Regions from separate parts of the Clostridium ljungdahlii DSM 13528 genome, predicted to be linked through region 2. Evidence: riboswitches for the same ligand, from Rfam matches in the RefSeq annotation. Region 2 holds a riboswitch; each other region holds the start of a gene.

Region 1 (8,044 bases), 1.8 Mb from region 2:
AAAAATACTTTCATTTTGTTAACATATTGTTTTATAATTATACATATTAGTTTCATTAATTTTAGGATTACAAATGTCCATAGGGGGAAAGTAATATGGATAAAATTAAGTCTTTTTTTACAAATTTTATAGATGTAATTTTTTTTGTAACTGTAGTAATGTTTAAAATATTAGTATATGGAAAACATATGAGTTCATTTAAAAGCTCATTTATTCCAGCATTAGCTTCAGTATTTGTATTGGTATCCATTGCCTGCATTTTTAAAACCAGAGGTCGTGCTAGATTTTTGTATATATGTAATTGCATTATAAGTATATTCATAGTTAGTGACCTAATCTATTATAAATATTTTAAAGATATCATATCTGTATCTGTCTTGATAAGCGGATTTCAATTAAATGCAGTAAAATCTAGCGTGGCTAATTTACTGGACTTTAAAGATTTTTTATATCTTTTTGATATTGTATTTATAATTCCTTTTATAAATAGGTATTTGACAAGCCAAAATAGGAAGCTTTCTACAAAAGTTAGAGTATCAATGTTTTTAGTATTTATTTTAGTAGGTATTTTTATTGATTTCAAAAGCTTTTATGCTTTATCAAAAGAACAACCAAGACTTCTTACAACTATGTATAATAAAGTGTATATAGCAAAAAAATTGGGTACAGTAAATTATCACTGCCTGGATATTTATAATTGTGTTTTTGCTAATATAAATAGACTAACTCCCGTGTCTAAGGACAAGTTTCAGGCTATAGAGTATTTTATAGATAAAAGCAAGTCCAGTCATGAAAATTTAAATGGAATCGGACAAGGTAAAAACTTGATAATGATACAGGTAGAAGCACTTCAAGGATTTGTTATAAATTCTTCTGTAAATGGAAAGGAGATAACCCCGAATTTAAATAGATGGATATCGCGTTCGGAATATTTTGATAATTTTTACTATCAGGTGGCAGCTGGAGGAACTTCTGATGCGGAATTTATGACAAACAATTCACTTTATCCTGCATCAGCAGGTGCAGCTTATTTGCTTTACTCTGGCAATGAATACAATGCAATGCCGAAAAATTTTAAGAATAAAGGTTATTACACTGCAGCTTTACACGGATTCAGGGAAAGCTTTTGGAATAGAAATGTAATGTATAGAAAATTTGGTTTTGATAATTTTTATGGCGAAAAAAGTTATAAGCAAAATGAGTCTATAGGACTTGGTTTAAGTGATAAATCTTTTTTAACTCAATCTGTGGAGAAGTTAAAAAATATGAAAAGCCCATACTATGCTTTTTTAATAACTCTAACAAGTCATTTCCCTTATGATGATGTAAATAAATATGGGGACTTTGATGTAGGAGATTATAAAGGAAGTCTTATTGGAAATTACATGAAGGCAATACATTATACAGATGAACAGCTTGGAATGTTCTTAGATGAACTAGACAAAAATGGTACTTTAAAAAATTCAATAGTTGTACTATATGGAGATCATTATGCAATACCTAAAGATAAACAAGATCAGCTTTTTAACTTTTTGAAGACGGGTTCCAAATCTGATTTAGAGTGGGAAAAGCTTCAAAAGGTTCCTATGTTTATTCATTTCCCTGATGAATCTGTGAAAGGAGTAAACCATGTTTATGGGGGTCAGATGGACATATATCCTACGGTATGCAATTTATTTAAACTTAAGGAAGAAGACATGCTTGGTAAAGACCTCTTTAATCCTGAGAGCGAAAGAGTTACATTTAGAAATGGTTCTTTTATAGATAAAGATTGTTATTATTCTTCACAAGATGATATTTATTATGATGTAAATACGGGAAATAAAATTTCTAAAAGTGATAAACTTGAAAAAGAAGAAGATTACATATTGAATCAGCTTGGTTATTCAGATTATATTTTGAGACATAATTTAATTAAAAAACTAAATTTGGACAAGAACAAATAATATATTTACATTTATTTGGATAAGTGTTAGTATAAAAATGTAATTAATCTAAAATTATTTATAGTGCCAGGGGTGCCATTTGTGCTGAGAAAAGTGAAAACTTTAACCCTTTGAACCTGATTCGGGTAACGCCGACGTAGGAAAGCTACTTTAATATTGGATTCAAAGCACTGTTTTTATAATAGTGCTTTTTATTTTTGTTAAAGTATAGGGAGAGAATAAAATGTTTGTAGATGCGCATAATCATATGGATTTTTATAAAGACAATTTAAGTAATGCAATTGATAGTATAAATCACAGTAATATCAAAACTTTGGGATGTTCTATGGATTTAGAGAGTTATATATTTACAAAAAAATTAAGTGAATATAATAAAAATATAACTCCATGTTTTGGAATACATCCCTGGGAGGCGCATAAAAACTACAAGGATTTAGATAAGTTCGATGATTATGTAAAGGAATGTAAAATTATTGGAGAAATAGGACTTGACTACTATTGGGTTTTGGAGAAAGAAAAATATCCTTATATGAATCTAGTATTTGAATACTTTTTAGGTAAAGCTAAGAAATATGACAAAATAACAAATATTCATACTAAAGGAGCAGAAAAGGAGGTATTGGATTACATAAGAAAATATGATTTAAGAACACCTATAATTCATTGGTATAGTGGAGATTTGAATATATTGAAAAAGCTTTTGGAGTATGGGTGCTATTTTACAATAAGTGTTGATATAGGATATTCTAAACTTACAGATGAGATAGTAAAAATTCTTCCTCTAGGCAGAATTTTAACAGAAACTGATGGCCCTAATTCACTTGAATGGATAAATAAAAAATATGGATATCCATCTGAAGTTATAAATATTGTAAGAAAAATTTCTTTAATAAAGAATCTCCAGTTTGAAGAAGTTAGAGAAAAAATTTATGACAATTTTAATAAATTAAAATTATAGACTGAAGGTGCTTATATATGGAAAAAACAAAAAACATTCAAAGTAAAATATATCCTATAGCTACAATAATAATAGTTGTGATTATATGGCAGTTAACAATAAACTTAGCCCATGTTCCTCAGTATATTATTCCTTCTCCGCTGGATATTTTAAAAACTCTTGTATCAGATTTTCAAAATATAATGGAAAATACGGGAACCACATTGTACGAGTCTTTTATAGGTTTTTTTATATCTATAATATTTTCCTTTATATTAGCTATAATAATGGATAGTTTTGAAATTGTGAGAAAGTCAATATATCCTATTTTACTAATATCTCAAACTATTCCAACTATAGCAATTGCACCTTTGTTTATAATATGGTTTGGGTTTGGGGTACTTCCTAAAATAATAGTAGTGGTAATGGTATGCTTTTTTCCGATAGTTGTAAGTCTCGTAGATGGCTTTGAGAAAGTAGACAGAGATTATATAAACTTATTTAGCACTATGAAGGCCTCAAAGTTACAGACATTTTATCATCTAAAACTTCCTTATGCCATGGTGAATTTTTTTTCAGGCTTAAAAATAGCAGCAACTTATATGATAATGTCTGCAATTATAGGTGAGTGGCTTGGAGGAGATAATGGCATTGGGGTATACATGGTAAGGGCAAAAAATGCCTATCAATTGGACAAGGTTTTTGCTTCAATTTTAGTCATTGTTATTGTAAGCATTATAATAATTTATATTATAGATTTCATAGGTAAAAAAATAATACATTGGAAATAGAGGAGACGAATATGAAAAAAAATAAAATTATATTTTTGTCGGTAACTATATTTATTATAAGTTTGTTATTTGGGGGATGTGGAACGGATGAAAAGAAACAGCAAGCTGCTTCTTTAGATAAAACTACAGTAATACTTGACTGGACTCCGAACACAGATCATACAGGATTATATGTAGCACTAGATAAAGGATATTATAAGGAGGAAGGACTGGATGTGAAGATAGTTCAACCTTCACAAGGCAATGTGACAAATCTTGTAGCTGCAGGCAAAGGAGATTTTGGTGTAAGCTATCAGGAAGATGTAACCTATGCAGTTACAAACAAGGATCCACTTCCTATAAAGTCTATTGCTACAATAATACAGCACAACACTTCAGGTTTTGCGTCACCTAAAAGCAAAAATATAAAAAGTGTAAAGGACTTTGAAGGAAAAGTTTACGGAGGATGGGGTTCACCTTCAGAAGAAGCTGTAATCAAAGCTGTTATGGAGAAAAATGGAGCAGATTTTAGTAAACTTAAGATTGTAAATATGGGAACTGATGATTTCTTTGCATCTACGAAGAAAAATGTTGATTTTGCATGGATCTACCAGGGATGGACTGGAGTTGAAGCAAAATTAAAAGGTGTGGACTTAAATTTTATACCTGTCAAAGATTTAGATCCTGCACTTGATTACTACACTCCTATTTTAATAACTAGTAATAAAAATATTAGTCAAAATCCAGATAAAGTTAGAAAATTTTTAAAAGCTACAGCAAAGGGATATGAATATGCTATAAAAAATCCTGATGAAAGTGCAAAAATACTTGTCAAGCATGCGCCAGAAATAGATAAGAAATTGGCTGTAGAAAGTCAGAAGTATATGGCAAAGCAGTACATAGCAGACGCACCTAGATGGGGTGTAATGAAATCTGATGTATGGAGTAGATATGCTAAATTTTTGCAAAGCAAAGGGTTAATTAAAAAGGAGCTAAAAACAAGCGATGCTTTCACAAATGAATTTTTACCAAAATAAACAGGATAATTCCATTATAAAAGTTAAAAATGTGAGTAGAAGTTTTGAGAAAAATCTTATACTAAAAGATATATCCATTAACTTAAAAAAGGGGGAATTCGTTTCTATTTTAGGGCCAAGTGGATGCGGAAAGAGTACTTTGTTTAATATAATAACTGGTATTATTAAAGAAGATAGTGGAGAGGTTTCAGTAAAAGGGGATCTAGGGTATATGCAGCAGAAGGATTTACTTTTGCCCTGGAAAACTGTAATGGAAAATGTAGTGCTTCCACTTGATATAAGAGGTAGTAATAAAAGAGAATCGAGAGAAAGGGCAGTTAAGTATATTGAAATAGTTGGTCTTAAAGGCTATGAAAAGAAATATCCCTATGAACTTTCAGGAGGCATGAGACAGAGGGCAAGTTTTTTAAGGACTTTTCTATCTTCTGAGGAAATAATGTTGCTTGATGAACCATTTGGTGCATTGGATTCTATAACTAGAGGTAAAATGCAAAGATGGATTCTTGATATGAAACAGGAACTGAAAAGAAGCATACTCTTTGTAACTCATGATATAGAAGAAGCCATTTTGCTCTCCGATAGGATATATGTGTTATCCTCTAAACCTGGAATGATTAAAAAAGAAATTAACGTAGATTTTGAAAATGAGAACAAGAAAAACAGAATATTTTCTAAAAAACTTTTAGAAATGAAAGCAGATATTCTAAAATTGCTTTAAAAAGAATAATAGTAAAAATAGACTTATACAGAGTATAAGTCTATTTTTAATTAAAAAGTTGAATTGTGTTCTTTAAACTATAAGCTACATATTGTGCATGGTTGGCATACTGCCTATAATTTCAGGATTTACCATGCCAAAAATCATTGCCACATGGGCTACTACAAGAAATCCCCCTACAAGAATAAAATGAATCTTCATTTTTGATTCTGGAGTTTTATTCTTAAATATTATATTAAGTTCCATCAATGCTATAGGTAAAAGAAATACGACGCCGCTTAAATAAAAACCAACTGCTACCACATCAACCCATGTATGCCATCCTCCAGTATTAGTTAAAGGTATTACGGCATTAAATAATAGGTAGATAAATATACCGGTAAAGTAAAACCCATCGAAAATACCAACGATTTTATTTAAAGTTTTAATGCCACCATTTTCTATTCTATTGAAAATTATAAAGAATTCTGTAATGGTGAGAGTTTCAGCACATATTACAGGTATAGCCATAAAAATTATTAAGTTCCAAGGTTGATTGGATGCAAGTAGTGACATGTAATGAGTCATATCCATAATTAAGTACCTCCTAAAAGTATTATTGATAAATTATAATCACATCTTCCTGTACAATATATCAAGAAAATATGTAGATATTATGTAGATATTTAAATTATCTTTATAAGTTCAACATAATTTTTTGATGTCTTAGAATAAGACATATAGTAACAACAAAATCTAACAAATATAAGTGTATAAGTATTAGAACATGTTTAAAACTCTGTTTCAATAATATTGGAGGTATGTTATGGATTCTATTTTAGTTATTGAGGATGAAATAAAAGTATCAGATGTTATAAAAGCTTATCTTGAAAGAGAAGGATATAAGGTTTATTGTGCGACCACTGGTCTTGAAGGAATAAGACTATTCAATAAAATTGAATTTAAATTAGTAATACTTGATCTAATGCTTCCAGATATTGATGGCGAGGAGGTATGCAGCACAATTAGAAGAATATCTAATGTACATATATTTATGCTGACAGCTAAGGTAACTTTATCAGATAAATTACAAGGCTTAAATATAGGAGCAGATGAATACTTAACTAAACCATGCAGTCCAAGGGAACTCACAGCTAGAGTAAATGCACTATTTAGAAGGCTATCTTCTGCTGAAGAACCTGAAATTATTTCTAGAGATGGATTGTTAGTAATAAACCATGATAAAAGATGTGTGAAGCTAAAGGGAGAAGAAATAGCTATGACACCTAATGAGTTCAATATTTTATACGTTCTTGCTAAAAATAGAGGCAGGGTTTTAAGCCGTGATCAGTTGATTGAGCAGGTATTTGGTATTGATTTTGAAGGTTCGGATAGAACTATAGATGTGCATATAAAAAATATTAGAAAAAAAATAGAAAGGGATACGCGATTTCCAAAGTATATTATAACTGTAATAAAATTAGGTTACAAATTTGGTGGTGAATAGAAATGCAAAGTATAAGAAAAAGGCTAAGCTTAGTTTTAGTACTCTGCACTATTGTAACTGTAGTATTGTCTAATAAATTACAGGGATTTTAAGCTGCGACTTTACAATTTATGTAATGCTTTAGTTAGAAAAAGCCTACATAGTGATTCTAATTGGAAATTTACCTTATACATAAAATATACTAACAAAATTGAAATTACATTTAAAAACTTTTATAAATAAGTCTTAGCTTGGTATTTTAGAAAACCTTAGGTACTTAGATGTGTTTGAGGTACGAGTTTATCTAAGTACCTTTAGGTTTTCAAAATACCAAGCTTTAGACTTATTAAAAGTTTTTAGTGTAATGAAATTTGTTAGTATATGGCTGTTATAAGTAAACTTTCCACTTAGAAACTCTATATTTATTTGGATTTATCTATTTGGACATCTTCACCTAATTGATATAAATCTAATCCCGTAGTCTGGTCTTTAACATTTACATTAAATTTAATTTCTACATTGGATACTCTGAGAAAAAATTTATTTTGTGATTCTGGAAAGAGTTCATATTTTGCTTTACTGCCACCCTGTTCATAATAAAGATGGCCTCCATTACTTGTTATAGATATATTTAGCCCTCCTGGAATAGTATAGCTTCCGGCATATTTATCTAGAGTTTTACTGTCCACTTTTACTACTTGTTTTGCACTTGGAAGCTCATAACTTCCACCCATACAGATATTTGCTAAAGTATCATTGAGAGAATTTACATTATAATATCCTACATTTGTAAGCACGATTATGGTTAAATCTTTATCTGGATATCTTGCTATATTTCCTGTAAAACCTAGAACATTTCCACCATGATATATCTCTCTTCCATATTTGCCATCAGTTAACATCCATCCGTAGCCGTAATAAGGACCATTTTTACTCATCTGCACATGATTTGTAAATATATTTTTTAGAGTGGATTGTTTTACTAATTTTTCAGTATATAACGCCCTGTCCCATTTGTATAAATCTTCTGTAGTTGAGTATAGAGCTCCTGCACCATAAGCACCATTTAAAGTTATTTCGTCACTTACAGGATACTGGTCTAAATAACCACTGTAGCCTGTAGATGTATACATTTTATCAGCACCATTATAACCTAGTCCTGTACTTTTCA
Region 2 (8,044 bases):
AGAATGAAGTAGGATACATGTACATATGTACAATAAAATCCATTTCTTTAAGAGCAGGAACCCATGATGCACTCTCGGCAACAGCACCTAACTTATTACCGGATCGCTCAATCCATACTCTTGGTTTATAAGGTTTTCCGGTAATAATTGCATCCCTAACACTGGAAGGTTGAGCTGCCCACCACTGAAGAAGCCCTTTGTATTCGGTACCACCCAGACGCTTTTTGAGTTGTTCTTCAGGAAGCATTTTCTGGGCAGGTGGGACTATATATGTTAAAACAGGTGTAGCACCACTTGTTTCAAAACGCTGCATAAGCGTTCCAGGTTTCTCAATATTACCCATTAGTGCATTTAGGTTAACTGCTGCCATAGCTGCTTGTACTGAGTTAGGGCTTTGGTCGGTGGCAACGCCTAGGTTAAGACCTGAAGGGGAGTTTTGCGTGTATAAATTAATAGCTTCTTCAATCTTGTTTACATCAAGCCAACAGGTTTTTGCTGCCTTTTCAAGAGTATAAGGTTCAACCCTTTCCTTTAAAAGCTGAAAACCAGTTTTACATTCAATTCCGTTCACCATGAAAGTTCCTTCAAGTGCAGGGGTTAGGTTGTCATTCCAAGGATAGGTAAGCGGCTTAGCTGAGTTAGTTTTTGTATCCCACACCATAAAGGTATCCGGGATTTTGGGGTTATTACTTTTATTAGCACGTAATAACATCTTAGTTTTGACGTCTACAAGATAGGGAAGATTTGTCCACTTCATGACAAAATCTTCATCGTAAAGTTTTTTATCAATGATGTAGCGTGTCCAAGCCAGCATAAGTGCCACGTCGCTTCCAGGCCTTATAGGTAACCAAACATCAGCCTTGGCTGCATCTGGAGTCATACGAGGGTCGATTACAACGGTTTTTACTCCATTGGCACGAAGGTCTGCAACGGCGCCTCCACCCATTGCAGGACTGGAGTATGAAGGAGCGGATCCCCACATGACTAGACATTTGATTGGTGTCTCATCGGTATCGTAAATTTCTAGACAGTTTGAGTCGGCGATACTGTAGTCCGAACCGCCATACATCAGATCATTGGCTAACGTACGTGGTAGATAACATTGAGCACAACCAGGCTCAAACCAGTTAGGAGTACCAAATACATTACAAAATCTAGAGATACTCCAAAACTCAGGGTTTCCACCTCCTCCGGTAGAGCATATTACAGCTTCTGCCCCATACTTTTCACGGGTTTCCATAAGTTTCTTGGCAAGAATGTCAATAGCTTCATCCCAAGAAATACGCTTCCATTTATTTTCACCTCGTTTGCCAACTCTCAGCATTGGATACTTATTACGATTTGGATTATAAAGAGCTTGTATCCCTGAGAGTCCTTTGGCGCACATTGATCCTTTGTTCATTGGGTTCTCAGGATCGCCTTCAAGCTTAATTACTCGTCCATTCTTAACATGTGCAATAACACCACAATTGGAAATACATGCTCTACAACATGTTCTGACGATCTTAGTAGCGGATGATGCATCATCCTGGACTGACTCACTTTTTACTAATCCACTTGAGCCGTTAACAGCTGATGTAATTCCTGTTATGTTTGTTGCATTAAGAAAATCGCTTCTATTCGTTTTTTGATTTTCCATTTGTTTACCTCCTTTACTACTAATAGGCTTAGATAATTGTGTGCATATTTTGTGAATAAATTAATTATCTAATTTTAAGATACCACCTTATATGTTGGCTTTCCAATTCAAAAAAAGCTGATTGCTTATTCCAAAAATGAATAATTGGCTTTATTTCGTTTTCGAATTGTTTATCAATGAATCTTACTTAGTGGGAAAAGCAGATATCCCAAATCTTTGATTTGGTGATAGTCGCTTTCGCTGTGTGCAAGCAGATATCCCAAATCTTTAATTTGGTGATAATCGCTTTCACAGAGTGTGTGGGAGTATTACAGTAGGTAGCCATCAGATAAATATTAATTTATAGCTCATATTTTTCTTAGCTGTATTATACAGGTAATTCATGTAAAATGATTTGTGATGAAATAAAATAAAGAGGACCATTGAGTGGAATTCATATTGGACTTGAATAAAGTAGCAGCAAGTTCATTTGTTATTTTTTGATCTATAAACTTGCTGTTATAGAATGCTTATATAGAGTACAATTAAATTTTAGATTATGTATGGATTATTTGTGTAAACTCCAATTTAGAAATTTAGATATGATTAATAATATGTATCAAGTAGGAAAACAGGATTTTATGTTATAGAGAACTTCTAAGATTTATTTTTGTCATTTGCCATTTTAGCTATTAACATATTGACTAGTTCGTTAATCTTAGGATTCTTTTGACTATGTTTATTAATAAATGCACCTAGTGTAATTGAAATACTAGGTGAAAATGGTATTAAAACAACATTATTAAATGATGAATTACTTGCTAGCTTACGTGTTATTAAAGCAACACCATAGTTAGCTTCTACACCACTCAAAATAGTTTCGGGTCTTCCTCTAAATATAATATCTGGAGCAATATCATGTTCATCAAAGAAAGCCATACATAAGTTAGATATACATGTATAGGGTTCCATTAACATAAGAGAAGAATTTTTTAATTGTTCTGGAAAAATAAAATGCAATTTTGCTAAAGGAGTATCTTTGTGAACAGCTAAAACAATTTCATCTTCAGCAGCAGGAATGAAAAGAGTTTTACTATTATCTAGATTTTCTCCATACCAATAAGTTAGTGCTATATCAAAACTATTATTTTGCAATCTATGAAATAGTCGTGGTTCTTCTAGTTCTACTAAATTGATTAGAAAAGAAGGATTCTCTAATTCAAAGCGACTCATTGGAATATACAAATGAAAGTTACCAATAATAGGTAAAGAAAGTACTGTTATTTTATCTTTATATCCAGGTTGTAGTTTTTTGGACATATATTCTAAACGATAAATCTCGTCTAATGTGTGCCTAGCTTGAGGTAATAATCGTTTTCCTTCAATTGTTAATTTTACACGTCTATGTTTACGATTAAAGAGTTGAACACCTAATTCATGTTCTAATGCTTGTATTTGTTTACTAACAGAAGATTGAGTAATATTTAGCTCTAAGGCAGTTTCCATATAACTGCCAGTATCTACTACAGTTATAAAATATTTTAATTGTTCTTCTGTCATTTTACCTCACCTATTCTGCTTTTTAATTAATTATATAATAACTTGAAATTGATTACAAGTATCATTTTCACATAGGATTCTTTCACTTAATAGCTATTATATTTTTCAGAATAAAAGTCTTTTCTTTAAAATATAATAGCAGTAGGAGGTGAATTTATGTTTTGTAATATATTTAAGGTAAATGGAGAAAAACATATTGGAAAACTTATTATAAGTATTATAATTGCAGAAGGAGTCGGAGCTATTAGTGCTTTTTTAGGAATGTCTAATCAAGAAATGTACAGTCAGCTTGTTAAACCTGTGTTTTCACCACCTGGTTGGATATTCCCTATAGTGTGGATTATTTTATTTTTTCTTATGGGTACAGCTGCATATAGAATATGGATTAGAGGAAAGCAAGGAGAAGATGTTAAGAGAGCACTGGTGCTGTATGTTATTCAATTGGCATTAAATTTTATGTGGACAATTATATTTTTTAGATTTCAGTTATATGGTTTAGCTTTTCTAGAATTGATGATTTTGTTAGTATTTATTTTAATGACGACTTTTGAGTTCAGTAAAATTGATAAAACAGCAGCTTATTTAATGATACCATACATACTTTGGGTGTCATTTGCAGGTATATTAAATTATGCAATATGGATGCTAAATAAATGACATATATAATTAGGTATTACTTTGAAAATATTTAATATTTTATATATTCACTCTTGAATGTTAAAATTAATTATTTTACGTTCAGAAGTGGATTTTTGTTTTTAAAGATATGTATCAATGAATCTTACTTAGTGGGAAAAGCAGATATCCCAAATCTTTGATTTGGTGATAGTCGCTTTCGCTGTGTGCAAGCAGATATCCCAAATCTTTGATTTGATGATAGTCGCTTTCTCTTTAGAGTTTTGTTTCTCCCACTAAGTTTAGATGAATTATCTAGGGGCGTAGCTACTGTTATCTCCCACTTTGATAAAAGTGGGAGTGTTACAGTAGGTAGCCATCAGATAAAAGGATTAAACTTTGCTATAATATAACATGTGTTTAAATTTGAGACTCTTTAGCATGTTGACCAATTTTTGTTATTGTAGTAATATAAAAATTGTATATATAATGTAAAAATTAAATAGATTTAATATCCCAGGGGGGCTGGTGTTACCGGCTGAGAGTAAGAATATAATTCTTAGACCCTATACCTGATCTGGTTAATGCCAGCGTAGGAAGAGGTTTTTATGTAGTTGATAAATAAAAGGTACAAACTTCCTAAGAGGTTTGTACCTTTTATTTTAATTAATAATGTGTATGTCAGATGAAAAAGGAGAAACTTATTATGAAAACATCTATGAAATTATACGAAAGCGTAAAAGACATATGGAATTCTTACTATGAACATCCATTTGTAAAGGGAATAGGAGAGGGAAACTTAGAAATAGATAGATTCAAATTTTATATGATTCAGGATTACATATATCTTTTTGATTATGCAAAAGTGTATGCATTAGGGGTGGTAAAAGCCAGTGAAGAAAGTATAATGCAGGGGTTCTCAAAGATGGTGGACAATATATTAAATGGAGAAATGAATATTCATAGGCATTATATGAAAAAAATTGGTATTAAAAAAGAGGAAATAGAAAATGTTAAAGCTTCTATTGAAAATATTTCGTATACAAGTTATATGCTGTCTGTATCTCAAATGGGAGATTTAATGGATTTAACTACTTCTCTTTTAGCTTGTATGTGGAGTTATTATTTAATTGGTAAAAAGTTGAGTAAAATAGAGGGGTCACTGGACAACGAGTTTTACGGACAGTGGATAAAAGGATATATATCTAGTGATTATGAAAAGGAGACTAAGTGGGTGATAGATTTGTTAGATTATTTGACGGAAAATATATCGGAAAAGAAATTTAACAGGTTAAAGGAAATATTTATAAATACAAGCAAGTATGAATGTATGTTCTGGGACATGGCTTATAACAAGGGGATGTGAAATCATGCTGGAATTTAAAAATGTAAGCTTCAAATATGAGGAAGATCCTGATTTCATTATAAAAAATCTCAATTTTAATGTGGACAAAGGGGAATTTATAAGTATAGTAGGTCCTAGCGGATGTGGGAAAAGTACTGTACTTAGACTTATTTGTAAGCTGGAAAAGGCTTTTGAAGGAGATATAATTTTAAAAGATAAAAATATAAATGATTTAAAAGGTTACATAGGATACATGCCGCAAAATGATCTTCTTATACCCTGGCGAACTATACTTCAAAATGTATATCTTCCTCTTGAAGTTAAAGGTGAAAATTTGAAAGAGGCACAGGTTCAAGCAGAAAAAATGTTAAAGGATTTTGGACTTGAAAAATATAAAAATAAATACCCGAAGGATTTATCAGGAGGTATGCGGCAGAGGGCGTCTTTTGCAAGAACTCTCCTTACGGGAGCAGAAGTGCTGCTTTTGGATGAACCTTTTAGTGCATTGGATGCTATAACAAGAGTTTCTATGCAGGAATGGATCATTGATAAATGGCTAGCTTTAGATAAAACTATATTATTTATAACCCATGATGTAGAAGAAGCTCTTTTTTTATCAACTAAGATATTTGTTACATCTGAAAGCCCAATAAGAAAATTTAAAGAAATAAAAGTGCCTCTCAACTATCCAAGGACTAGAAGTATGATAGACACACCTCCTATATTAAAGATAAAAGAGGAACTTATAAATGAACTAAAAAAGGGGGTTAGGCTGTGAAAAGGTATAGATCATCCATAATAGTTGCCCTATTGTTTTTTGCAATATGGCAGGCTCTAGCAATGTATATAGATGCAATGTATATACTGCCTTCTCCTACTGCTATTTTAGAAAAAATATGGGAACTTAAAGATATTTTATTTTTAGTACATCTTCCTGCTACTCTTTTGATTACTATTGAGGGACTTTTAATATCTATAGTGCTTGGGGTAGTGCTTGCTGTGGCTATGAATATAAGTGAAAGAATACAAAGGGCTCTCTATCCAATTGTAATTGTAACTCAAACAGTTCCAATTACTGCACTTGCACCTATATTCATACTTTGGTTTGGATATGGTATATGGAGTAAGGTACTTGTAACGGTACTTATAACATTTTTTCCTATAACTATAAATGTATATGATGGACTTCGTTCTACAAGAAAAGATATGGAAGAAATTTTAATTACCTATGGTGCTAGTAAAAAAGATATATTTATGAAGTTAAAGTTTCCAGCTTCACTTCCTTACTTTTTTTCTGCACTTAAAATGGCAGTACCTTTAAGTGTAGTGGGGGCAGCTGTAAGTGAGTGGCTTGGAGCAGAAGCAGGTCTTGGATATTTTAGTAAGAGAATGATGACACAAATGGATGGCGCAGGAGTGTTTGCACCTATTGTCATATTATCACTAGCTGCTCTAATTTTAGTGGAAATATTAAATGTTTTAGAAAATAAAATAGTAAAATGGAGGAATGAAGTATGAAAAAAAATAAATATTTATCTCTTGTAATTGCATTCTTATTGATGGCTGTTATATTAGGAGGATGTGGAAATAGCAGTGATTCATCAAAAGGTAAGGATGGCAAGTTAGAAAATGTGGATTTAGTACTTGATTGGTATCCAAATGCAATACATAGTTTTATATATGCTGCTATTAAAAATGGATACTATAAGGAAGAAGGACTTAATGTAAACATTAAATTCCCATCAGATACTACAGATCCTCTTTCACTTCCAGCAGCAGGAAAAGCTACTATTGGAATATACTATCAACCGGATATTGTAATTGCAAGAGCAAATCAGGGGGTTCCTGTAAAATCTATAGGAGCTATTGTACATACACCGCTTAATGTAATAATAGCTTTAAAGGAAAAAAATATAAATTCACCTAAAGATCTTCAGGGAAAGACTGTAGGTTATTCAGGGAATTCTTTAAATGTTCAATATGTAAAAACTATGGTAAAAAAAGAAGGGGGAGATCCAAACTCTGTTAAAATGGTTGATGTAGGATTTGATTTATTATCTTCTATGGTAACTAAAAAAGTAGATGCAACTACGGGAGGACTTATAAATCATGAGGTTCCAGTACTTCAAAATGAAGGACATCCTGTAAATTACTTTGATCCTGCAAAGTATGGAGTGCCAAATTATTATGAAGAAGTATTTGTAACTAGTGACAAAACTCTTAAGGAAAAACCTGAAGTGCTTAAAAAGTTTATGAAGGCATCTCAAAAGGGATTCGAATATACTAAGAAAAATCCTAAGGCAGCTTTAAAAATACTTATGGACAACCAGAAAAAAGATAGTTTTCCTCTAGTACAATCAGTAGAGGAAAAAAGTATGAATATACTTCTTCCTAAGATGGAGTCAAATGGTGAGCCTTTTTTGAGTCAGGATAAAAGTGTTTGGCAGAACAATATAGATTGGTTAAAAAAACAAGGTCTTCTAAAGAAAGATATAAAACCAGAAGATCTTTATGTAAATATTCTGGATAGCAATAAATAAAAGGAGATTTTCTAAACAAAAAATCAACTTATACTCCGAATATTTTTTACAACCTTCAGTTCGTTAAATATTTTGATAAGTCTAAGTAAAAAATTCTAAAAAAACTAAGAACTTTTGAAAACTCGTACCTCAGACAATTCAAAAGTTCTAAGTTTTTACGAATTTTTTCTTAAGACTTATATACAAAATATTTAAAAGAACTTCATTATTGTAAAAATATGTCTGCGTATAAGTTGATTTTTAAGTTAGAATACATATATATAGATCGTAAAGTTTAATTGTAGAGTTAACTATCTATACAAGAGTTTCTGATTGAAATTTAAACTTATACATAAAATATAATGACAAAATTGAAAGCACATTTAA
Region 3 (8,044 bases), 790 kb from region 2:
TTGTGGTCTTTCCATATTGAATTGAGAATACCTTCTAATTTGTGATTTGACTCTGGCAACTAGCTCCAGCGGATTAAAAGGCTTAGTAACATAATCATCTGCTCCAACATTTAATCCTAATATCTTGCTGCTTGAATCATCTTTAGCTGAAAGCATTATTATAGGTATTTTTTCTTTTTTTCTAATTTCAAGACATGCATGTATACCATCTAAGTTTGGCATCATTATATCGAGTATTATTAAATCTATATTATTTTTTTCAAGCTTGTCCATTGCTATTAAACCATCTTGGGCAGTAATCACATTGAAGTTATCATTTTTTAGATAAATTTCTATTATATCTAAAATATCCTTATCATCATCCACTACTAGTATAGTACTATCCATAAAAAATATCTCCTCTTAATGCTATATAAACTATTTTTATTATACACCACTTTAGTTGCCTAAACTTTTGCTTTTTTTAACAAATGGTATACTTATTTTCTCTCCAAAATATGAGAAAAAATAAACAACTATAAATATAGATGGAAATGAATAACGCGGCTGTCCCTCTGTTATAAAGTAAACACAAGAAAACATGTAAAAGCAAATTAAATTATATAGAGAGTATGAATCAATTTCTCTTTTTTTAATCAAATTTCTAATTACTTTTACACTGTACAAAGGCATTAAAATTATTGCGGGAATAAATATTACATACCTTGCTATATAAGTATAAACTGCAAATAATATTTTAAAGAACAAATTTAAATTTGTTCCATTTAAACTGTAAAATAAATCACCTCCATCAAGATAGGTCTTAAATAATCTTGTAAAACCTAACTTTACAAAGGATAATGGATGACTTAATATCCATTTTTTAGCTGCTTTAGACAGCATTTTATTTTTTTCTGTAGCATTTGCATTTATGTATTCTTTAGTATTGACAATAGAATTCTCAACATTTTTAGCATCCATCCAAACACCAGATTTATTTTGAGAATTGTTATTTATATAAAGTACTATTCCAGAGTTGTTTGATATAGATGTAAACTCACCAATTAACTTAGTATTTCTATATATCCATGGAGATATAGAAACACAGCTAACTATGAGTACTACAGCTGTATGTTTTAAAACATCTTTAAATTTCATCCTTAAACATATCTCCAATATGAATATAGCAAAAAAGAACACCATAAAAAATGGTTTTACCATAGCATCAGCAGCTGTTAAAATACCAATTATTACATATTTGTACTTAATATCGTAAAAATATATTAGTGTTATAAAAAGTAATACAGTGGTAAATAATATTTCCGTTGCCAAAACACTGTTATAGAAAATATTGCTTGGGAAAAATACAAATAACCCATAAATAATTTTACGCCTTTTCTCATTTAAATTTGCTTTTTGTAGTATAATATAAAACATTCCATAATTTAAAAATGTCAAAACCAAATTAAAAACTTTTGCTGAAGCTAAGCTGTTCCCAAAGATTTTATATATAAATCCAAGAACAATGGAATACCCGACAGAGGTATAAGTATCTCCCCATTGACCGCCACTTGCCACTTGATTTGCAATCCTATTGTAGTATGCAAAATCTGAAAATGGCTGGGTATTTACTAAAATAACCCACAATATGCTAATTAACATTGCTGCAAGTGTCATGTTTCTGTAATATCTGCTCATATGTATATCTTCCATTATAATCCTCCTGTACTGAATGCATACAAATTTTTGAATTAAATTCTAATTTATACACATAAATAAATTATCTGTAATTCTTAACTTTCAATTTGATTTTACAAGATATTTTTTAAGAATTGCCTATTAATTTTATGAAGATTTTATGAAGATTAATCTCAAAAGGAGGTTTTAAAAATGAACTATAATTTGAGAACAGTTAGGAGAGGAAGTGATCCCAGTGACAATAGATGGTTTTCAAAAGAATCCGTTTTGAAACTTCAAAAAGCACAGGTAGAAGTATCCTGGTTACTTGATAGAGGTTACAAAATGCATTCAATTATAGAGATGGTAGGTAATCATTACCAGTTTTCACTAAGACAGAGAAATGCTCTTCAGCGTTCAACCTCTTCTAAAGTAAGCTGCGAAAAAAGGAAATCAAAATGTCTGCCTTTTTCATGCATATCTGAGGACTGCATATACATAGACGGATTTAACCTTATAATAACTTTAGAAGTTGCCCTTTCAAAAGGAATATTAATATTATGCAGTGATAGTACCATAAGGGATATAGCAGGACTTAGGGGAACTTATAGTATTGTAGATAAAACCCACCTAGCCTTAAATTTAATTGGCCAGGAATTTATCACTTTAGGTATACCAAAGGTTAAATTTTTTCTTGATTCTGGAGTTTCAAATTCGGGCAGACTTAAAAATTTTATACTTGAACATTCAATTAAATGGAATATTCCTGTTGAAATAGAATTAATACCAAATGCAGACCCTCTTCTCTCCAAAATGGGCAGAATTGTAACAAGTGACTCCATAGTCCTTGACAGCTGTTTAAGTTGGTTTAATATAGCAAGAAAAATAATAGAAGACTATGTACCTGATGCTAACATAATAAATTTAAGTAGAGCAATTTCTTTATAACCGTCTGTATTTTTTTAGTGCCAATGAGTTTAATACTATAAACAATAGTGCATAACCAAAAAGTATTAAGATATCCATATAAACTTTCGAAAGTCCATACCCTCTAAGCACAATTCCCTTTAGGGCATCTGCACCATATGTTAGTGGAAATATTTTAGAAAGTATATTTACCCATATTGGCGTTTCTCTAAGGGGAAATAATCCACAAAACAATATTTGAGGTACTATGACTATAGGAATAAATTGAAATAATTGAAATTCATTTTTAGCAAATGCAGAAAGTAAAGTTCCAAGAGTCAATGATCCTGCTGCCAGCAGCACATTTACAAGTAAAACTAAAATTGGACTTCCTTTTATGATAATGCCAAGACCATATACCATAAACAGTTGAATCACTAGAGTTTGAAACATAACAAATATACCAAACCCTAAAAAGTATCCTAATACAATTTCTATTCTCTTAACAGGTGTTGCCATAAGTCTATCCAATGTACCGCTAATTCTTTCCCTTAAGAAAGATACCCCTGCCATAAGAAATACAAAAAAGAATATAAAAAATCCCATCATCAGCGGAGCAACCGTATCAAAAGTTGTCATATTCTCAGAACCGTTTATATATTTATACTCACTATCAATCATTCTAAAACCCAGCTGCTTCAGCATTGGATTTGATGCAATACTAGTATGCATATATTGGTTAAAAGCTTTTGAAACTGCTTTTTTAACTGAATTTGAAACTGCCATATCACTTCCTTCAACAGTCACTATAATTTTATCATTTTCAAATTTAACTAGTCCATCTATAACATTATTTTTTACTCTGTCAAGAGCCTTATTTTCATCTTTAACCTCCACTATATTTGTCTCATTTTTAAGTGATTCCATAAGTGTTTGTGGTAAATTTATTCCTTCTAAATTGGGCTTATCTATACCTGAATTCAACATTATACTTAGCAAATACAGAACAAATATTGGTGCCACAAATAATAATGCAAGAGATCGTCTATCTCCTAAGATTTGTTTTATAACTCTTTTTGCTACAGAAAAAGTATTCATATAACTACACCTCTTCCTTTAAAGAACTAAAGTATAGAAAAGCATCTTCAATAGTTTTTCCACCAGAACTTTTTATTACTTTATCTGGACTTCCTTCTGCTATTACAATTCCATTTCTTATTAGAAAAAGTCTATCACACTTATATGCTTCATCCATTACATGTGTAGTTATAATTATAGTTCCCTTATCTCGTTTTATTTTATAAAATTCATCCCAGAATTTTTTCCTAAGAACAGGATCTATGCCAACTGTAGGTTCATCTAAAATGAGCAATCTAGGTCTGTGTACTAGTGCTATAGCCAATGATAATCTCCTCTTCATTCCACCTGAAAAGTTTTTAACTGGATACTTATACTGCTCTTCCAAATTAACAAGTTTTAAAACATCCTTAGCTCTTTTTCTTATAATACTTTTTTTAATATTGTAGAGTTCTCCAAAAAACAATATATTATCAATTGCACTTAAATCATCATACAGTGCATCACTTTGTGCCATATATCCTATTTTTGAAGTTACACCAAGGGACGGCATTTTTTCACCAAGCACTTCAATAAATCCTTTAGATAATTCTTTCATTCCAATAATAGATTTTACAATAGTGGTCTTTCCTGAACCAGAAGGTCCTAAAAGTCCAACTATTTCTCCCCTTTTTATATCCATATTAATGCTTCTTAATACAACTTTTTTATCATATCTAACTTCTGCATCCTTTATTTTAACTACATTTTCTAATTCCTGCACGATTAAAATTCTCCTGTTTATATAATGTATTTTATATCTTCTTTTGAGAATCTACTTGAAAGTTCTCTTTCAAAAAAGGTTTTAATTTCTTCCACTTGCTCTTTCGTGTACAAAAATTTACCGTATCCAAATTGACCATACTTGAATTTTCTTTCACTATCCTCCATTGGCAGCGTCGTTTTAGGAAATACCTGTAGTATGATATTTTTAGCTTTAGTTGTATATCTATGCGATATGACTTCAAATCCAATAGGATTCTTTAAATTTTTAGGCATTCTATCATATAACATGTCTAAAACTTTTTCATATTCCTGCTTCCAATTTTCATATATGAATACAGGTGCTATTATAAAACCTATAGGGTAACCTGCTTCAGCAAGTTTAAAAGCAGATTCTATTCTTTTTTCTATTGAAGCTGTATAATGCTCATATTGTTTTATTATCTTATCTGTATTTAAACTAAATCTTATTTCCGTATGACCATTATGATTTATGTTTAAAAATCCATCTATATCATTGTACTTTGTTACGAATCTAAATCTTGCAAGCTTTTGATCTCCAAAGTATTCTATACTCTTTTTAAGTGAATTGGTATAAGGCTCCACAGGAACTGGATCGGAGGTTGCAGCACCTTCAAATACAGTTATTTCAGGATTTCTTTCATCTATATATTTTTGAGCCTGTTTTAAGATGTCATCAACATTGACATGAACTCTCACAAAAGGTTTTTCCCCTAATTGTGTATTTAAATAGCAGTACTCACACTGTCCAATACATCCACTAACTAAGGGCATTTGATAATGTGCCGAAGGCTTACAACTTTGAAATTTCAAGCTTTTTTTTACACCCACAACTAAAGTTTTTTTACCTTCCCTGTACTTTTCATATATATCTTTTCCTGGCACAGCTGACATAATTCTATTTGAAGACAATTTTATTATCTCAACCTTGTCATCATTTTTAAATCTATTATATATCTCATTTCCCAGAGAATATTCTAGGGTACCTTTTTCAAAAATAACTCTATGTGGAACAAACATTAATTACACACCTTCCTGATATAGAGTTTCTAAACAAAACTCAACTTATACCTCAAGCAATTCATAGGATGCTCATTAAAGTATGTGAAAAAATCAATAAAAATATTCTAAATAAAATCATCTATAATTCCAAGTCCCAGACAAATATTTTAATATGCAGATAAAAATAGCCATAATGCTTGTACAACATTATGGCTATTTTAAACCATTTTTATTCTGGAACAATCATAACTAAAACCTGTGAATTTTTTAATACTTTACTTGTTACAGATCCGATCATTCTAGCCAAACCCTTTTTATTAGATTTAGTCATAATTATCATATCAAATTCATCACAATTTGCCTTTTTCAGTATTTCATCTGCTACACGTCCAAAAACACAATATTTTTCAGGTTTATATTCTTGAATCTTTCTTTCAGCTCTATCTAAGATGTTTTCACCTTTTTTCCTTGCCATATCTACCATGCTATTTGATACACCCGTTTCATTTACTATAACTATTTCAGATACATACATAAGAGTTAACTGTACTTCATCTCTGGAAAACAATTTTTTTAAACAGTCAAGTGAATGCATACTTCTCTCTGTTTCATCTAATGGGACTAAAATTCTTTTCTTTTCCATATCAACACATCCTATCATTTTTATTAATTTGTTTTGTAACAAAAATCTTCAATTAATGCCATTATATCACACGTACTGCAAAAACTTTTATTTGGCTGCTATTGCTAACACCCTCCCACATTCCATTTATGTACATATGGGGAGACTTAGTCAATGAAGTAAATATTAAAATTTCATATTGCAAATTTTTATCACTGTAGTAAAATTAATGTATAAAACTTAATACTTTTGTGGGGGTGCTGCAAGGCTGAGAAGAGATCTTTCTCTAACCCTTTGAACCTGATCCAGATAAAACTGGCGTAGGGAAGCAACTTACATATTTTTGATTTTAAAGGTATATGCTTTTCTGCATATACCTTTTATTTTGACCTGATGGCTGCCTACTGTAATACTCCCACTAAGTAAAATTCAATTGATATTAATTTTAAAGTTACTAAATTAGGGGGGTAAAAATGAAAAAGGTATTAACAATTGCAGGTTCTGACAGCTGTGGTGGAGCTGGTATACAAGCTGATTTAAAAACTATGAGTGCCCTTGGCGTATATGGTATGAGTGTCATAACTGCTGTTACAGCTCAAAATAGCATAGGAGTACAGGACGTAATGGATGTAACTCCTGAAATTGTAGAAGCACAAATAAGATCTATATTTGATGACATACAAGTAGATGCAGTAAAAATTGGTATGGTTTCAAACAGCAAAACCATATCTGTAATAAAGAGGCTTTTAATAGAATACAAAACTAAAAACATAGTAATTGATCCTGTAATGGTATCAAAAAGTGGTTACTTTCTCTTAAAACCTGAAGCACAAACAGCTATAAAAGATCTGACAAGCATTGCAGACGTCGTAACTCCAAATATTCCAGAAGCTGAAGTTCTGACAGAAATGAAAATAAAAAGTAGCAGCGACATGGAAAAAGCAGCTTTTAGCATAAAAGAGCTAGGTGCTAAAAACGTGCTTGTAAAAGGAGGCCACAGATGCAATGATGCCAACGACGTTCTTCTTTATGAAAACAAAATATTAAACATAGACGGTCATAGAATAGATACTAAAAACACTCATGGAACAGGATGTACCTTATCTTCTGCCATAGCCTCCTTCTTGGCTAAAGGTGAAAGTACTGACAAATCCGTATATCTTGCAAAGCAATATATAACTAAGGCTATAGAAAATTCCTTTTCCATAGGAAGTGGCGTTGGTCCCGTGGGACATTTCATTGAATTATATAAAAAAGCTGATGTAGATTTCAAATAAACAGATTTCTAATATAAAGGAGTATGAAAAATGGATAATTTAAACTTAGACAGTGTGTCAAAAGTATTAACACAGGTAAGAAATAAAGTACCTCTTGTAGATTGTATTACAAACAGTGTCACTATAAATGACTGTGCAAACATTCTATTATCTTATGGAGCTTCTCCTGCCATGTGTGAAGCTTATGATGAAGTTTTTGATTTTGTAAAAATATCTTCTGCCCTATATATAAATTTAGGAACCCTCACAAAAGAACAGGAAGCTGCAGTAATCCTAGCAAGTACCTCTGCAAAAATCCACAATATACCTGTAATACTTGACCCTGTAGCTTGTGCTGCTATACCAAGGAAAGCTCAAGTTATAAATAGAATTATGCAAGTTGGTAAAGTAGATGTTATAAAAGGAAATGTAGGTGAAATTAAATTTCTTGCAGGACAATCTTCTAACGTAAGAGGAGTAGATTCCTTAGATAATGGAGAAGGAGCCTTGGATTCAGCTGTAGCTTTAGCCAAAAAGTACAACTGTGTAGTTGCTGCAACTGGCAAAGAAGATTTTATAACAGACGGTAAAAATAGTGTTGTAATTCAAAACGGGGTGGAAATGTTAACTAAAATAACTGGTTCGGGCTGCATGCTTGGAGCATTATGTGGTGCTGCCATAGGTGCCTATGAGGATAAATTTATAGCTACTGTAAGTGCTATATTTTCAATGAATATAGCTG

Evidence for each region. A riboswitch is a leader RNA that binds a small molecule or an ion and turns the genes downstream of it on or off. The one in region 2 is predicted to bind thiamine pyrophosphate.
Region 1: another riboswitch for thiamine pyrophosphate. It lies ahead of CLJU_RS04330 (TatD family hydrolase); the one in region 2 lies ahead of tenA (thiaminase II).
Region 3: another riboswitch for thiamine pyrophosphate. It lies ahead of thiD (bifunctional hydroxymethylpyrimidine kinase/phosphomethylpyrimidine kinase); the one in region 2 lies ahead of tenA (thiaminase II).

Annotation. Positions count from the first base shown of each region.
Region 1 is NC_014328.1:968,319-976,362, forward strand. Features, by position in the region: gene CLJU_RS04325 (LTA synthase family protein) at 96-1,946, shown strand; TPP riboswitch at 2,005-2,106, shown strand; gene CLJU_RS04330 (TatD family hydrolase) at 2,170-2,904, shown strand; gene CLJU_RS04335 (ABC transporter permease) at 2,922-3,674, shown strand; gene CLJU_RS04340 (ABC transporter substrate-binding protein) at 3,686-4,690, shown strand; gene CLJU_RS04345 (ABC transporter ATP-binding protein) at 4,671-5,408, shown strand; gene CLJU_RS04350 (DUF6803 family protein) at 5,493-5,981, opposite strand; gene CLJU_RS04355 (response regulator transcription factor) at 6,214-6,894, shown strand; gene CLJU_RS04360 (serine hydrolase) at 7,296-8,044, opposite strand, start outside.
Region 2 is NC_014328.1:2,814,263-2,822,306, reverse strand. Features, by position in the region: gene CLJU_RS12535 (molybdopterin-containing oxidoreductase family protein) at 1-1,639, opposite strand, end outside; gene CLJU_RS12530 (LysR family transcriptional regulator) at 2,276-3,178, opposite strand; gene CLJU_RS12525 (TspO/MBR family protein) at 3,335-3,835, shown strand; TPP riboswitch at 4,302-4,409, shown strand; gene tenA (thiaminase II) at 4,500-5,159, shown strand; gene CLJU_RS12515 (ABC transporter ATP-binding protein) at 5,164-5,916, shown strand; gene CLJU_RS12510 (ABC transporter permease) at 5,913-6,656, shown strand; gene CLJU_RS12505 (ABC transporter substrate-binding protein) at 6,653-7,678, shown strand.
Region 3 is NC_014328.1:3,603,669-3,611,712, forward strand. Features, by position in the region: gene CLJU_RS16250 (response regulator transcription factor) at 1-387, opposite strand, end outside; gene CLJU_RS16255 (membrane protein) at 439-1,692, opposite strand; gene CLJU_RS16260 (DUF434 domain-containing protein) at 1,870-2,604, shown strand; gene CLJU_RS16265 (ABC transporter permease) at 2,599-3,660, opposite strand; gene CLJU_RS16270 (ABC transporter ATP-binding protein) at 3,665-4,402, opposite strand; gene splB (spore photoproduct lyase) at 4,420-5,442, opposite strand; gene CLJU_RS16280 (universal stress protein) at 5,654-6,067, opposite strand; TPP riboswitch at 6,290-6,391, shown strand; gene thiD (bifunctional hydroxymethylpyrimidine kinase/phosphomethylpyrimidine kinase) at 6,520-7,323, shown strand; gene thiM (hydroxyethylthiazole kinase) at 7,354-8,044, shown strand, end outside.